DNA from 3 places in the Exiguobacterium sp. NPDC077395 genome. Region 3 is predicted to be linked to each of the others. Evidence: predicted binding sites of a transcription regulator. Region 3 holds the regulator's gene; each other region holds the start of a gene.

Region 1 (3,284 bases), 120 kb from region 3:
GTATCGAACTGTGTACGCACGGCAAGTCCGAACGTCAACGTGATATGGAGTTGTTCACCTTCGTATTCCAAACGTGTGGATTCGATTTGATGTCGCAACTGTTCCGTTATGGCGTAAACGTCTCCAGACGAGTTCGTATAGAAGAGCAAAAACTCTTCACCGCCCCAGCGTACGGCAAGCCCGTCAACCGAGGATAGGATAGATGCGACTTGTTGGATGACACGGTCTCCACAATCGTGACCATATGTCTCATTGAACGACTTGAATCCGTCGATGTCACATAGCGCAATGGCGTAAGAGATGCCGCCACGACTAGCCTGCTCGATGGATTCCGAGACGCGTTCGTGCCCGATTTTTCGATTCAGCAGCCCTGTCAATCCGTCTGTCGAAGCGAGAACCTGCAATTGTTCGTTCGATTGCTCGAGTTCATCCGTCACCTCGACGACGGCCGATTCAAAGATGAAAGAGAGACCGGCAATCATCATGACCGTCGAAAGGATACAAAAGAGCCCAAGCGCCTGTTCGATAGGTTGCGGCAAAGTCACCATTCCGTCTGACACATTGACGAAGAGGATGCTATAGATCATCATCGCGAGGGCGGTCGTCAAGACTCGTTGTCCTTTTGTCACGCTCGGCATGAAAAAGACGCCATAGGCCATCATGAGTATGAAATAATGCATGTTGACATCCCAACCGAGAATGATGGTCGAGATGATTGCGTTATACACGACTTCGATGAAGAGTCCGGTGAAGAAAATACCGTACCATCGCTTATGTACAAAATAAAATGAAATCGTGTAATATAGGACGCTCACTCCATTAGAGATGAACAAAGAGGTCACATCCGATCGCCAGAATAACAGACAGAACAAGAGATGAACGAACCAGGCGATGACGTTGCCATAAAACATGATGCGTTCATTATACAGCGTTCCGCGACGGGCATCATAAATTGTTCCCATCTCACACCTCCTCTCATTCAGTATAGCGAAAGAACACTTGTATTTATATAAAAGTCATCAAAATCATCCATAAAAACCCCTTATAACACGTCCTTATTATTGCGTGAAATAGATATTTCACGCAAAGTTTATGAGTTACGTGATTGTTTCTGAATCGAGTGGTTAATCGACCAATAAGTTTTATCGCAAAATAAATGGTAGACAATAATTTGTTATGTAAACCATATTGATTTGTCTTGAAATTGTAATGTTGGACCATTATACCTTATGATGAAAATAGGACTTGAAACGGCAAGTCAGGTAACGTTACACTGTAAACGTAAACCAAAGGGGGATTTTGGATGGATGATCAGCGTTTGAAGCAACTTTTGTCTGAAGCGAAGACCATCGCGGTCGTCGGCGTGTCCGACAACCCGAACAAGACGGCGAACCAGATTGCGGAGTATTTACTACGTGTCGGGTATACCGTCATCCCTGTCAACCCGATGCTCGAGGAGTGGAACGGCCGTAAGGCATATCCATCCGTCGAGAGCATCCCGGGTAGAATCGATATCGTCGACGTGTTCCGTCGCAGCGAGTTTTTGGCAGGTGTCGCGGAAGATGCGGTACGACATAGGGATGTCGGGCTCGTCTTCAACCAGCTCGGTCTCTCAAGTCCAGAGGCGGAGCAAATCGTACGCGATGCCGGGCTCGACTACATCGAGAACCGCTGCCTGTACGTGGAGCATGCTCGTCTACTCGGATAAGACCTACCTCCTTGGTAGGTCTCCTTTTTTTCAGCAACGGCTGACAAGGGAGGCTTGCCAGAATCGATGAACAGCTATACAATAGGAAAGAAAAACGAACGTGTGTTCGAAATTGAGGTGACTGCTATGTCAACAGATCTATTTAATTACAACGAAGACGCCATCCAGGTTCTCGAAGGACTCACGGCCGTACGAAAACGACCGGGGATGTACATCGGGTCAACCGACCATCGCGGGCTTCACCATCTCGTCTATGAGATCGTCGACAATGCGATCGATGAGGCGCTCGCCGGGTTCGGTGGTCAAATCGATGTGACGATTCATAAGGACGATGCAATCACGGTCCGTGACCACGGACGTGGGATGCCGACAGGAATGCACGCCTCTGGAAAACCGACACCTGAAGTCATCTTCACCGTTCTCCATGCTGGTGGGAAGTTCGGGCAAGGCGGTTACAAGACGTCGGGCGGTCTCCACGGGGTCGGTGCCTCGGTCGTCAACGCACTCTCGAGCAAGGTCGTCGTGACCATCCATCGCGATGGGAAAGTGTTCGAGCAGACATTCGCGGACGGCGGTGTGCCGCAGACGACGCTCCTCGAGACGGGCAAGACGCGCCAGACCGGAACGAGCGTCTATTTTAAACCGGATGCATCCATCTTCTCGACGACGACGTATAACTATGACACGCTCGCCGAACGCCTTCGTGAATCGGCTTTCCTATTAAAAGGATTGACGATCACACTGACGGACGAACGTACCGATAAACAAGAGACGTTCCATTACGAGGATGGAATCGCTGAGTTCGTTCAATATTTAAATGACGATAAGGCGACGCTTCATCCGATCGTCTACTTCGAAGGGACAGAGAACGAGATTGAGATCGAGCTCGCATTCCAGTTCACGGACGCCTATTCCGAGAACGTCCTTTCTTTCGTCAACAACGTCCGTACGCGTGACGGTGGGACGCATGAGGTCGGTGCCAAGACGGCGATGACCCGGATCATGAATGAATATGCGCGTAAGAACGGATTGCTCAAAGAGAAGGACAAGAACCTAGACGGCGGCGACGTCCGTGAAGGACTCACGCTCATCGTCTCGGTCCGAATCCCTGAGGAGTTCCTCCAGTTCGAGGGCCAAACGAAGTCGAAACTCGGCTCCCCAGAGGCGCGCGCGAGTGCGGATAGCGTCATGGCGAAGCAACTGACAATCTTCCTAGAAGAGAACCCACAGATGGCCACGATGCTCATCAAAAAAGCGATTCGCGCGGCTCAGGCGCGTGAGGCGGCACGAAAAGCACGTGAAGAGGCACGGAACGGTAAGAAGAAGAAACGTTCGAGCATCTTGAACGGGAAATTGACGCCGGCGACATCGAAGAATGCCGCGAAGAACGAACTGTTCCTCGTCGAGGGTGACTCGGCCGGTGGTTCCGCCAAACAAGGGCGTGACCGGACGTTCCAAGCCATCCTTCCGTTACGCGGGAAAGTCATCAACTCCGAGAAGTCAAAACTCCAGGACATCATGAAGAATGAAGAAATCAATACGATCATCCACGCGATTGGTGCCGGGGTCGGTCATG
Region 2 (3,284 bases), 410 kb from region 3:
AACATGTCCGAGCGTCATCACGTGATGGCGATGTTACGACATCGTTCATCCGAATCGCTCGTCCTTCTCGTTACGCTACTATTGACGGTATTCGTTGATTTGGTCGTCGCCGTCGAGGTCGGGGTCATCTGTGCGCTCGCGCTCTTCGCGAAGCGGATGGCGGATACGATCGACGTGCGTGAACGGACAGAACGGTACGTCACGCGGGACGGACAAATCGTCTTCAGTGTAGAAGGCCCCCTCTTTTTCGGTGCGGTCGAGCTGTTCGAGCACGTCCTCCATCACATTCATCGGGAACCGAGCGTGTTCATCTTCAACTTCCACCGCTGCCCGGTCATCGATGTGACCGCGGTCGAGGAGTTGCGTCGTGTCGTCACCGAACTGAAAGCTGCCGACCGTCACGTCATCTTCGCGCATCTGTCACCGTCGGTCCATGCGACGCTTGCTCACTATGGGCTACTCGACGGGATGGAGACGTTCGAGACAACACAAGAGGCAATCGAGGCGTCTTAACGAACGGACAAGATGTCACCGAACGGGACGCGCCGTACTTCACCGTCGAACAGTTCGACTTCGCGCTCGGCATAATAGATGGCGTGGACGTAGCCGCGCATGCTTTTCGTCAAGCCGTCCACGAACAAGGTCACCTCGACCTGATCGCCTTCACGAATGGCGCGTTCGAGCTCGGTCTGCCAGAGATAGAGGAGCTGTTCGTCCAAATCGGGTAGCTCGATCTTTTGGATTTGGGCATAGTAACGTTTCAGTAGGGCGACGTGCTCGGGCATGAGAAATGGGATCCATTTCAATTCACCCCGGTCACGATAGCGGGTCTTGCTCATGAGGAATCGCCTCCTTGTTTATGTCCGCCAATTAAGCGTTGGCGCGTCCGAAGCGGACTGTCTTTCAGTAAGCTCGACGCCGGTCGGATCGTGCCGCGACCGAATCGGACGTTCAAACCGTCAATCAAATCGAGGAAGTCGAGCCGTTTCGCCTTCGCCCATTCGTCTTCGAAGAACGACAATTGGACGTGGTCGCTCCGTGGCTCGAGTTTGCCGAGGGCGACCGAGACGTAGCGGACGGCCTCCGTCTCTTCCCAGCCGTCTAAAAATAGTTGCAATAAGATGGGTAAAAACTCTTGCTCGTCCGCTGTGAAGCGGGGGAGCTTCTTTTGTTTACTGAACCCACCTCGGTCGCTCGTCCGCGTATAGCGTACCCCGAGATGAATCGTACCCCCGACGAGTCCCGCTTGCCGGGTCCGCATCCCGACTTCGACCGCGATTGCTTGTAGGACGAGACGGATCGAGGAGTACGTCGTGTAATCTTTCATGAGGGTGATCCCGTGTCCGATTGACTTCGGTCGTGTCCGTTTCGCCCCGAACAAGGAACTCGCCGGCAAGATGGTGGGGGACTCGTCGATGCCCCAGGCGTGATGCCAGAGTTCGGCACCGATGACGCCGAATTTTTCATGAAGTGACTCCAGGGGGTAACGGGCCAAATCACCAATCGTGAAAATGCCGAGCCGTTGCAAGTGAACCGCCATCTTCGTCCCGACGCCCCACATCTTCTCGATTGGGGCAGGGTGAATCAGTCGCTCGACGTCATGGAGGAAACATGTGGCGACCCCTTTCTTTTTCGCATGCAAGTCGAGGACGAGCTTGGCGAGGACGTTGTTCGGTCCGATGCCAATCGTCACAGGGATGCCCGTATAGCGAAAAATCGTCGCACGCATGAGGTGGGCGACGTGCTCGTCACTTCCGAATAGCCGCTCCGTCCCCGTCATGTCGACGAGCGTCTCGTCAATCGAGTAGACGCGAATCGCTTCGGGCGGAGCGAACTGATGAAGGATGTGGATGATTTGGATGGAGACGTTCAAGTAATGACTCATCCGCGCCTCGGCATACAAAACATCCCGCCGTTCGTGCCACGGAAGACGGTCGATGTGGAAGCGACGCGACCCGGTCTTGATGCCGAGCTGCTTCATCTTCGGGGTCGCCGCCAGGACGAGCGCCCCGCTATCCTGGAGGTTCGAGAGGACGACGAGCTTCGTGTGGTAAGGATTTTTGTTGTGCGCGGCACACTCGCAACTGGCATAGAACGAGACGCTGTCGATACAAAAGATTCGTCTGCGCATCGTCACCACTCCTTTTTACGAACAAATGTTCTGTTTTTCTCATCGTAACACGGTCTCACGCCGTCTCAAATAGTGAATTGAAAATATTTTTACAAAGACTTTTTGAAAATTAACCAAAATTTATAGGTTTTTAACATGACAAAAACCAACTTTTAGGAATTTTTCGTAAAAAAATCTCCGAATTCACTCGATTTTCGTTATAATAGACGAGTATGTAACAGATGAATTGACAGAAAGATGGAGGCTATTAGTGTGATCCAATTTGTAAAACAATTAACGAATGATCAAAGCCGGCGTTTGAAAGCGTACGAACGACGGGTCGCGCGAATCAACGAATTAGAGACAACGATGCAAGCACTCTCGGATGACGAGATGCGTACATATACGGAGACGCTCAAGGCACGTCTCCTAGATGGAAAGACAGTCGATGACATCGCCGAAGAAGGGTTCGCCCTCGTTCGCGAAGCATCGGTCCGCGTGCTCGGGATGCGTCATTACGACGTCCAGCTCATCGGTGGATTTGCCCTTCTCGAAGGGAACATCTCGGAGATGCCGACAGGGGAAGGAAAGACGCTCGTCGCCGCTTTGCCGAGTTACGTCAAGGCGCTTGAAGGAAAAGGGGTCCACGTCATCACCGTGAACGATTATTTGGCGAGACGTGACGCCGAACAAATCGGTAAAATCCATGACTTCCTCGGTTTGACGGTCGGCTTGAACGTGCCGGACATCGAACCGGATGAGAAGCGTGCCGCTTATCAGGCAGATATCACGTACGGGGTCGGGACCGAGTTCGGTTTCGACTATTTGCGTGACCACCTCGTCGGGAAGCCGGAAGAGCGCGTCCAGCGCCCGTTCCATTTCGCCCTCGTCGACGAAGTGGACAGCATCTTGATCGATGAGGCGAAGACGCCGCTCATCATCGCACAAAAGGACCGCTCGCACATCCGCTTGAAACAGCTCGCACAACAAGTCATCTCGAACTTTGAAGAGACGGACTATGAAGTCGATTTGGAGTCGAAGGCGGCCTCGTTCACAGAAGCGGGGATCACTAAGGTCGAAGAGTTGTTCGCCATCGACAACTTATTCAGTGCGTCGCATCAGGTGCTCTACCACTATCTCGTCCAGGCGCTCCGTGCGAACGTGTTGTTCGAAC
Region 3 (3,284 bases):
TTGTTAAGACGATCGCTGCGAAGTATGGTCTTCACGCGACATTCATGCCAAAACCACTCTTTGGAGTAAACGGTTCTGGAATGCACGCGAACATGTCACTCTTCAAAGGTGACACAAACGTCTTCTACGATCCGAATGGCGACATGGAACTTTCAGACACAGCTCGCGCGTTCACAGCTGGTATCTTGGAGCACGCTCGTGCGTTCACAGCAGTATGTAACCCGACTGTGAACTCTTACAAGCGTCTTGTACCTGGTTACGAAGCACCTTGCTACGTTGCATGGAGCGCACGCAACCGTTCGCCACTCGTACGTGTACCAGCAGCACGTGGTCTCTCGACTCGTATCGAAGTACGTTCGGTTGACCCAGCAGCGAACCCGTACCTCGCACTTGCTGCTCTCTTGGCTTCAGGTCTTGACGGAATCGAAAAAGATTTGAATGCACCAAAACCAATCGACAGCAACATCTACGTGATGGACAAGCCAGAGCGTGTTGCGAACGGAATCGACGATCTCCCAGCAACGCTCTTCGACGCACTCGAAGTCCTTCGTGCGGACAAAGTCGTGATGGAATCACTCGGTGAGCACATCGGCGAACACTTCCTCGAATTGAAAGAAATCGAGTGGGATATGTTCCGTATGCAAGTCACGGAGTGGGAACGCGATCAGTACATGACGCTCTACTAATAGAAGAAATATGCAAAAAGAGCACGGAATGACCTTCATCTGAAGATTGTTCCGTGCTCTTTCATTTACTATGCCATTTAAGTAAAAAGACCACCTCCGCGAAAAAATCGGCAGGTGGTCCTTTTAATTGTTCAGAATGCTTTCTTAAAAAATGTTGATGTATAGTCGAGCATCGTGTGTAGCGTCGTTGCAAATACGAGACCTAAAAAGAACGACATGCCGTGAACGTCCACCCACGACCGAATTTCTGTTTCATATGCCGTGAAAGGCAAAAGTAGAATGAGTGGAAAGCCGATGTACGCAATCCGAATTAGGTCACTCAAAACAGGTAAATGCGAAAAGAGCGAACGGTGTGGCATGAGCTTCACATATGGGAGCCATATGAATTTAAGTGGACCCCATCGGTAATAGGCATCTGATTTTAAGTCAAGATCTGGGGAGAGCCAGAGTGTACCGATAATCGCACCGATGATCAATGCGAACGGAATATCGATTTCAATAAAAGGCGTGGCAACCGCAAGTGCGCCGGTTGCCACGAGATTCGTTCGGGTATGGGTCTTGCCACTAGCCATTAATGAATCGTCCGGTATACACCGATGACCTTCCCTAAAATCGAGACGTTGTCAAAATACATCGCTTCCAACTCATCGTTTTCCGGTTGAAGACGGACTTTTGAAGCTTCTTTATAAATCCGTTTCACAGTCGCCTCGCCCTCATCGGTCATGGCGACGACAATCTCTCCATTGTCGGCGGTGCTTTGCTGACGAACGAGCACGCGGTCCCCGTCCAAAATTCCGGCGTTGATCATCGAATCTCCGGAAACGGACAACATATATACATTATCTGAACCGACGATATGTGCCGGGAGCGGGAAGTGTTCTTCCACGTTCTCGATGGCGGTAATCGGTGTCCCGGCGGTAACTTTCCCGATGACCGGTACGTACATGACGGACTCTTGCTCTTCCATTGCCGGCATATCTTCAGTCAAAATTTCAATCGCGCGAGGTTTCGTCTTGTCTCGACGGATCAACCCGCGTTTTTCCAAACGATCTAAGTGACCGTGTACGGTCGAACTAGAAGCAAGGCCGACGGCTTCTCCAATTTCACGAACAGAAGGCGGATATCCCTTTGCCCGAACTTCGTCTTTGATGAAATCAAGAATCTGTTGTTGTCGCGCTGACATTTTTTTCATTATGTTCACCTCGATGTAATCGAATAACCTGCAAACGCATCCTATTCTTTATGTGTCTAGTGTAACACAAGAACACATGAGCGTACAAACATTCGTTCGTTTTTTTGTGTTGACCGAACACGGGTTCTTGTTTTATGATGAGAACAGATAAACGAACAAACGTTCTAACGAACATATATTCTTATACAGGAGGCAATGTAATCATGAAAGACACACTTAACGGAATCATTTTAGTCGGGATGCTCTTGGTCGGGATGTTCGCTTTTTATTTGGCAGGGGAGATGCGAGGGGAACCGGCAGTAGTCGAACCAGTCGTCACTACGGAGGAACGTACGATTGAAGAAGAAGTCGCTTATGTCCAAGCGGAATCACTCGAAGCACAAATTATGGCAGAGCGAGAAGAGCATAATGAACGAAAAACAAAATGGTATGCCGCTGAGTGATTGTTGATCATTGCGAACCGTTCTCGAACTGTGTATCGTAAGGAATGAATGCGATGAAAGGGAGTGATGCGATGCGAGTCGTCATCTATTGTCGGGTATCGACGAACAAGTCCACCCAAGAGACATCACTCAGTCGACAAGTCGATGAATTACAGCATCTGGCTTCGCAACTAGGGGCAGAAGTCATAGAGATCATCACGGAGCAAGAGAGTGGATATGAAGTGAATCGACAAGGGCTTCTTGATTTGCTTGACCATGTGTCGATGTCTGATTTGGATGCCGTTCTTGTCACGGACGACAGTCGCCTGGGACGAGGAAATGCCAAGATTGCCATCTTGCATACATTGATGAAGCATGACGTTCGGTTGCTGACGATGCAATCGACGTCGGACTATGTCGTTTCCGATGCCGAAAAAATGGTTTTAGAGATTGTAAGTGTTGTGGAAGAGTATCAACGTAAAATTCACAACGCTAAAATTTCTCGCGGGATGCGCCGTGCCGTCGCCAACGGATTTAACCCACAGCATAATATTCAAAACAACGATCAAGGTGGGCGACATCGAATCGAAGTGCCGATCGAGGAGATTATCCAACTACGCGAGCGCGGGTTGACGTTTGCTGAGATTGCGGCAACCCTCCGTGGATTCGGTTATGAAGTGTCGAAAGCGACCGTCAATCGACGGTATCTCGAGCACCAGTCAGTAGCTGAAACTTGATTCTTCCTCTCTGATTTTGTAAAGTATAAGAACAAATTCACTAGAGAGGGGGCGAGTCAGATGTTAGCACCAGGACAATTGGAGCGAATCAATTTCCTCGCCAACAAAGCGAAGACAGAAGGACTGTCTCAAGATGAGATGAACGAACAACAAGATTTACGCCAAGAATATTTGAAGGCGTTCCGTCAATCGTTCAAATCGCAAATGATGGGGATGAAGGTCGTCGATCCAGAAGGAAACGACGTCA

What was found. Region 3 encodes LexA, which represses DNA repair genes until DNA is damaged. Its sites were predicted from a motif close to CGAACATATGTTCG; they were not measured.
Region 1: the regulator LexA is predicted to act here: its motif matches at 1,804-1,817, upstream of parE (DNA topoisomerase IV subunit B).
Region 2: the regulator LexA is predicted to act here: its motif matches at 2,150-2,163, upstream of ACQKD4_RS03660 (DNA polymerase thumb domain-containing protein).

Annotation. Positions count from the first base shown of each region.
Region 1 covers NZ_JBNNHU010000001.1:1,239,226-1,242,509, forward strand. Annotated here, with positions in the region: gene ACQKD4_RS06370 (GGDEF domain-containing protein) at 1-962, opposite strand, end outside; gene ACQKD4_RS06375 (CoA-binding protein) at 1,304-1,708, shown strand; gene parE (DNA topoisomerase IV subunit B) at 1,835-3,284, shown strand, end outside.
Region 2 covers NZ_JBNNHU010000001.1:710,013-713,296, forward strand. Annotated here, with positions in the region: gene ACQKD4_RS03650 (SulP family inorganic anion transporter) at 1-513, shown strand, start outside; gene ACQKD4_RS03655 (YolD-like family protein) at 510-839, opposite strand; gene ACQKD4_RS03660 (DNA polymerase thumb domain-containing protein) at 836-2,131, opposite strand; gene secA2 (accessory Sec system translocase SecA2) at 2,384-3,284, shown strand, end outside.
Region 3 covers NZ_JBNNHU010000001.1:1,120,200-1,123,483, forward strand. Annotated here, with positions in the region: gene glnA (type I glutamate--ammonia ligase) at 1-686, shown strand, start outside; gene ACQKD4_RS05755 (metal-binding protein) at 818-1,258, opposite strand; gene lexA (transcriptional repressor LexA) at 1,258-1,878, opposite strand; gene ACQKD4_RS05765 (hypothetical protein) at 2,082-2,321, shown strand; gene ACQKD4_RS05770 (YneB family resolvase-like protein) at 2,393-3,037, shown strand; gene ACQKD4_RS05775 (DUF896 domain-containing protein) at 3,098-3,284, shown strand, end outside.